2 regions of the Erwinia sp. PME.40.26/001 genome follow, and region 2 is predicted to be linked to the other one. Evidence: predicted binding sites of a transcription regulator. Region 2 holds the regulator's gene; the other holds the start of a gene.
The links. The regulator LexA, encoded in region 2, represses DNA repair genes until DNA is damaged. The targets are predictions, from matches to a motif close to TNCTGTATGTACATACAGNA.
Positions count from the first base shown of each region.

Region 1: sulA (SOS-induced cell division inhibitor SulA) is a predicted target of LexA. The motif match lies at 1,785-1,804, and genes of this name have one in related genera.

Region 1 covers NZ_JBVHNP010000005.1:254,322-257,925, reverse strand. Annotated here, with positions in the region: gene yccS (YccS family putative transporter) at 1-187, shown strand, start outside; gene ACZ3HG_RS16175 (TfoX/Sxy family DNA transformation protein) at 184-813, opposite strand; gene ACZ3HG_RS16170 (hypothetical protein) at 1,452-1,658, shown strand; gene sulA (SOS-induced cell division inhibitor SulA) at 1,825-2,331, shown strand; gene ompA (porin OmpA) at 2,681-3,604, shown strand, end outside.
Region 2 covers NZ_JBVHNP010000015.1:28,984-32,587, forward strand. Annotated here, with positions in the region: gene plsB (glycerol-3-phosphate 1-O-acyltransferase PlsB) at 1-897, opposite strand, end outside; gene ACZ3HG_RS22315 (diacylglycerol kinase) at 1,025-1,393, shown strand; gene lexA (transcriptional repressor LexA) at 1,500-2,108, shown strand; gene dinF (MATE family efflux transporter DinF) at 2,195-3,517, shown strand.

The DNA of each region.
Region 1 (3,604 bases), on a different contig from region 2:
ACTGCACGTGGACATTGTCGATGAGGAAAAAGCCCGGCGTATGATGGACAGCCTGGCCTTGCGTATTCAGAACTACCGCGCGGATGCCAATACTAAAGAGCCACTGGTATTACAGCAGGTAGGATTACTGGTGGCTCTTTTACCCGAGATTACGCGCCTCAAAAAACAGATCCTGCTGCGCGGCTAATTCTGTTTGTGCCGTCTGTTTTGTTCCCGTTCCACGTTGTAGTGGAACCAGGCACGCAGCTCCTCTTTGACCTCCGGGGGGAGCGCAGCGTGATGGCGTCCGACAATCGCCCCGTGTAAGGCAAATAAAACGGGTAAACCGAGATTTTGATTGCAGGAACGTATGAGGAGCCAGCTGCGTTTTGCCCCCTTCTGAATCAGCATGTCAACGGTAGTGATACCGACCTGCCGCAGTAACATCTCCATTCTTATCCCCAGATTGGGTAAATCTTTCAGCCGGCGGTTACGCTGACGCTCCTGCTGCTGACGCCTCGCTCCCTGCAGGCAGAGATGCGAGAGCGCCAGCAGTTGCTCGTCGTCAGACCACAGTGCTCCATCGACACGATAATAGTTCAGTTCTACCGGCACACCGCGCTTGTTCAGGCTTAACGGCTGCATTTTGCGTTCAACGATATAGGGCTGAACCTGTTCACAGGCCCGCAGATACATTTCGCCTTCAGCCACCACGGCAAATACCGTTTTTTCAACGGCCAGACAATAGCCACCAAACTGCGTCCTGGACTGAACGTCACCCAGCGGAGCCAGCCGCTCTTTTGCTTCTGCTATTTTACGCTTTGAATTATCCATATTCTCCCCTGCTACTATTACAGAATTAACTCACTGTACCGACGTAAACCACATCACAGAAAATAGGCAATCCTGATTACAGGTTCAATGAATATATCAACATTCCGTGGATAACATTGCATTTTTGCGAGGCATTACGAAAAACATCACTTCTCAGGCTGAGTCAAATCCTGTCATTTATTATGCTGGCCAATCGCATTCAGATGACCAGCCAGCATGACACTTAATCGATTGATTAATTTAAAAAACAAAAATTAACACAAATAAATCAAATGAACATAATAATCAATATGTTACATCAAAATACTCTATTATCATTCGTATGCCATGAAATACCGCACTGATGTCTGACTGCACTGACTAACGCGGTTTTCTGTTAAGAAGCGTTAAATAAATCGTCACTGTCCTGGTCGTTACATAATACTTAACCGATCGTATAATTTTATTACTTCATCACCTGCGGAATATACCTCATTGGGGAGGGGCATCTGCCCCCAGGCGTGCCAGCGTTATAAAAAGAGTGACATCCGTTGTTAATACACACAGTTCCGACTACGGGTTTAAATTAGCCTGACGAATCATGACGAATCTGAAGGCATAGTAATCGTCACAACGTACTGGCTCACCTGAGAGAAACAATGAAAGTGAACGAAAAAATTATCACGCTATTCTTCCTGCTTCTCGCTATGGCCTCTGTTGCGCAGGGCCAGGAAGCGACACTGGCAGAACACAGTCTTATCCACCACAGAAGTTTCAACAGCCATTCAGGCCTTGCTGATACGGCAGAAAATCCTGACGAACATCGGGAAGAATCCTTCGCCCGCAAACATCATCTCACCCACTGAACAGGCTGGTCGGGTGAAAGAACTGCAAAGGATCGCCGCAGAAAGAGCATGGGGCAGGCGCTGAACCGTTCAGGTGCGTAGCAATGGGAGAACAAGATTAAGGTTGATCTTTGCTCACTGCGACTATACTGTATATCCATACAGTCAACTGGTGAGCGAAGACATTATGCGTACTCATTCTCTGAAATCTCAATCTGTTCGTCGTAGTCTGCACACTACTACGCCAGCCCCTGCGGCGTCCCCATGTGCTAACGGCCTGATCAGCGAACTGATCTACAGTGAGAATCAACCTGATATGACTCAATTGCTGCTGTTGCCCCTGCTGCAGCAACTGGGAACGCAGTCTCGCTGGCAGCTTTGGCTTACCCCACAGCAAAAATTGAGCCGTGACTGGTTACAGCGTGTCGGGTTGCCGCTGGATAAAGTGATGCAGTCTTCTCACTCCAGCGCAATCACGACGGTAGAGGCAATGATCAAAGCGTTGCAGACGGGTAACTACAGTGTGGTTTTGGGATGGCTGGAAGAAGACGTGTCAGAAAATGACCGGATCCGATTGCAGGAAGCGGCCAGTTCAGGCCAGGCGTTAGGACTCATTATGCGTACTGAAAGCAGTATTTATCCTTCAACCAGACCATTAAATGGCCTAAGAATTCACTCAACTTTGTATCATTAAGTAAAAATGAGATTTTTCTCAGCCTTTTTCTCTCACAGAGCCAAGATAACCGCCTGATTATGTTATGACGCGGCGGGACAATGGGTTAGCTGCGTTCTCAGACCCCATTTGAGGCAAAGAATTCACCCTGAAATGTTAAAAATTGTGTATGAAAGCCTGTTTTTTTGCTGACCATCGTCACATCATACTTGTAAGTTTGCTGGTACGTTGTAGACTTTAGCTCGCCAGGGTGCTCAATAACCTCCATTTTTTGGAAGAGTCATAATCGAGCTTCATAACCCGGCGAAGGATTAAACCAAAGAGCTAAATTAAAGCTCATTGCCTATTTGGATGATAACGAGGCGCAAAAATGAAAAAGACAGCTATCGCAATTGCAGTGGCACTGGCTGGCTTCGCTACCGTAGCGCAGGCCGCTCCTAAAGATGACACCTGGTATACCGGTGCTAAACTGGGCTGGTCTCAGTACCACGACAAAGGTTACTACGGTAACGGTTACCAAGATAACGATGGTCCATCGCATGAAAGCCAGCTTGGTGCTGGTGCGTTCGGTGGTTACCAGGCTAACCAGTACCTGGGCTTCGAGCTGGGTTACGACTGGTTAGGCCGTATGCCTAACAAAGGCAACAACGTAAACGGTGCTTTCAAAGCACAGGGCGTTCAGCTGGCAGCTAAATTAAGCTACCCAGTAATGGATGACCTGGACGTTTATACCCGTCTGGGCGGTATGGTATGGCGTGCAGACTCCACCCAGAACGCTAACGGCACTCGCATCAGCGACCACGACACCGGTGTTTCTCCACTGGCCGCGGTTGGTGTTGAATATGCAGTGACCAAAAACTGGGCAACCCGTCTGGACTACCAGTGGGTTAACAACATCGGTGACGCAGGTACCGTTGGTGCACGTCCTGATAACTCAATGCTGAGTGTTGGCGTTTCCTACCGTTTCGGTCAGGATGATGCAGTAGCACCAGTTGTTGCTCCAGCTCCGGCTCCAGCTCCAGTTGTTGAAACCAAGCGTTTCACCCTGAAGTCTGACGTTCTGTTCAACTTCAACAAAGCAACGTTGAAGCCAGAAGGTCAGCAGGCACTGGATCAGCTGTACACTCAGCTGAGCAACCTGGATCCGAAAGATGGCTCTGTTGTCGTGCTGGGTTACACCGACCGTATCGGTTCCGAGCAGTACAACCAGAAACTGTCTGAAAAACGCGCTCAGTCTGTAGTAGACTACCTCGTGTCTAAAGGCATCCCTTCTAACAAGATCTCTGCACGTGGC
Region 2 (3,604 bases):
ATGCCCGTCCTGCGCCAGCTGCCGCACACGTTCACCGCCGTTAACATTGATTCCCTGGTATAATTTGCTCCAGGTCCAGCCCATGATGCGGTCGGTCAGGCGAATCGCTTCGTAAGAGAAGTCAGCGGCGATCTCTTCCATCAGCTCAACGGCATTCTGCTGGGCTTTTTCATGGGAGATCTTTTTGCTGCGTGCCTCATCCTCTACCGCTTTGGCGATAGCCTTGGACTGCAGCAGCTTGTTGAACAGGTCCTGACGTACCGGCAGGCGCGGACCGACGGCGGCCAGACGCTGGCGGGCGAAGTGCATTCTGGCGACGCGTGCCAGCTTCTGGGCAATGATTTTATCGGTGCCGTGTTCGGTCGCCATATGGCGCAGTGACACCATCGGCGAGAAGCGCACGAAGCTGTCGCGGCCCAGCCAGAGCACGGCAAAGAATTTCTGAATGCCGTTCAGCATCCGCAGATGCGGCTGATCGTCACCCTGAACTTCGCGGCCAGGTGCACGGCCAAACATCACCGATACCGGCACCATCTGCACATCCAGTTCGGGATGGTTACGGTGCAGGTCGAGATATTCGTGGAACAGCTTGACCGACTGCAGATTCGGCACAAAATACGGGAATACGCGTGGGCCATCATGGATAAACACATGACGGGGCAGGACCGTGCCGTCAATCTCCAGCGGTTCCAGGGGATCGGGAAGGTCCTGTTTGCGACACTGCTCACGCAGGGCAAGGAGATCCGCCTTTGAATCATAAGGCAGCACATACATAATAGGACGCGACGTATCAAGCCCCAGTTCGGCAACCGGTTCAGCCGGGATTGCCTTACTTTTTACCAGTAATTTAACTGGCAGATTCAATAAGTTATAATATAAATTACGCCAACCTGACATAGACAACATGAAGCCTCTTGTTAGCAAAGCGCCGCAAGCATACCAGAAAGCGCCAACAGAATCTGTGGTGTTGAAAAACCTGTAGTTCCACTCATTGACGTTAAACTTCTCAAAGGGTTCCCTGATTATGGCAAATAATGTCACCGGACTGACACGAATCATAAAAGCGGCTGGCTACTCGTGGAAAGGCATCCGCGCGGCCTGGCAGCATGAAGCGGCCTTTCGCCAGGAAGCCGTGGCGGCCATTATCGCTATTGCCATCGCCGTCTGGCTGGACGTCGATGCGGTCACCCGGGTGTTGCTGATAGGGTCGGTGGTGATGGTGATTATTGTGGAAATCCTCAACAGCGCCATCGAAGCCGTCGTTGACCGTATCGGCAGTGAAATTCATCCGCTGGCCGGGCGGGCGAAAGACATGGGGTCTGCGGCGGTACTGTTGGCTATCTTGCTGGCCATGTTTGTCTGGATCATGCTGTTAGTGCCGCATTTGCGATGAGTTTTCCAAAAATCGCCACAAACGGCATTTCGCCCAACTTTAGGTTTTCAATGTCTAAATACCTGTATATACTCACAGTCGACTGTATAAACAACCAGGGGGCGGGATGAAAGCACTAACGGCAAGGCAGCAGCAGGTCTATGACCTGATTCGCGACCACATTAATCAAACCGGCATGCCACCAACGCGCGCGGAGATTGCTGCGCAGCTCGGTTTCCGTTCCCCGAATGCGGCTGAAGAACACCTGAAAGCGTTAGCGCGTAAAGGCGTGATTGAGATCGTATCCGGTGCGTCGCGCGGTATTCGCCTGATGATGGAAGAAGAAGACGGTCTTCCACTGATTGGCCGTGTCGCAGCAGGTGAACCTCTGCTGGCAGAACAGCATATTGAAGGCCACTATAAGGTTGACCCTGACCTGTTTAAGCCCGGCGCAGACTTCCTGCTGCGTGTCAGCGGAATGTCGATGAAAGACATCGGCATTATGGACGGCGATCTGTTAGCCGTGCATAAAACAGAAGATGTGCGCAATGGCCAGGTCGTGGTGGCGCGCATTGACGATGAAGTGACGGTAAAGCGTCTGAAAAGGCAGGGGAATACGGTGCAACTGCTGCCCGAAAACCCGGACTTCAAACCGATCATCGTTGACCTGCGCCAGCAGACGCTGACGATCGAAGGCTTGGCTGTCGGTGTGATCCGCAACGGCAACTGGCTGTAACCGGTACTTCACTCCCCGCTAAATGCTGTGTGCTGCTTAAGTGGCGCACAGCATCGTCAGTGAGGGTTTTTCGCTGATGGACTCCGATGACACTGCTCACCCCCGCAGATAAAAGCCTCTGGCGGCTCGCCCTGCCGATGATCCTCTCTAATATCACTGTGCCTCTGCTAGGCCTGGTCGATACAGCCGTGATTGGCCATCTCGACAGTCCCACGTATCTGGGCGGTGTCGCGATTGGCACGACTATTACCAGCTTCCTGTTTATGCTGTTGCTGTTTTTACGCATGAGCACCACCGGCCTGACGGCACAGGCTTTTGGCGCTAACGATAAACAGGCCCTGGCGCGTGCGCTGATGCAGCCGCTGCTGCTGGCACTTTGTGCCGGGCTGCTGTTTGTTGTGCTGAAGCAGCCGATTACGCACCTGGCGCTCGGGGTAACGGGTGGTAGCGATGACGTCCTGCAGCAGGCCGCACTGTTTATGCAAATACGCTGGCTCAGTGCGCCGGCGACGCTGGCGAATCTTGTGCTTTTGGGCTGGCTGCTTGGCGTACAGTATGCCCGGGCACCGGTCATCCTGCTGGTCGTCGGCAATCTGGTGAATATCGTGCTCGACCTCTGGTTTGTCATCGGGCTGAAGTGGGGCGTGCAGGGGGCCGCAGCGGCAACGGCAATAGCGGAATACACCAGTCTGATCGTCGGACTGCTGCTGGTATGGCGGGTTATGGTGATGCGCGGTCTGTCGCTGCGCCTGATGTTAAGGGCCTGGCGGGGAGATGTGGCGCGACTGCTGCGTCTGAACCGCGACATCATGCTGCGCTCACTCCTCTTGCAGGTCTGCTTTGCCTCGCTGACCCTGTTTGGCGCACGCCTCGGCAATGACGTCGTGGCGGTCAATGCCGTACTGCTGATGTTTCTTACTTTCACTGCTTACGCGCTGGACGGTTTCGCCTATGCGGTGGAAGCCTGTTCCGGTGAAGCGTATGGTGCGCGCAACAGCCGGCAGTTACTGAGCGTGTGGCATGCGGCCTGTCGGCAGTCTCTGGTGGTTGCGCTGGGGTTCTCCCTGCTTTATGCCCTGGCGGGTGAGCACATTGTCGCGCTACTGACCTCCCTTGAACCGCTGCGCCAGCTTGCCGACCAGTATTTGTGGTGGCAGGTGGTGATGCCGCTGGCGGGCGTGGGCTGCTATCTGCTGGATGGGATGTTCATTGGCGCAACCCGCGCCAGGGAGATGCGCAACAGTATGGCAGTCGCCGCGCTGGGCTTTGGACTGACGCTGTGCAGCGTTCCCTGGCTGGGGAATCACGGCCTGTGGCTGGCTATCACGCTGTTTCTGCTGCTGCGCGGTGTCACGCTGTGGGCGGTCTGGCGGCGGCACTGGCGTAACGGCACGTGGTTTATGCCCTGAAACATTTTCTTACGTAAGGTACCGCTTCGCCAGCTTACTGATTTGGCTCTTTTTTTAGGGTTTTTCAGTACGACAGACAGGGTGTTT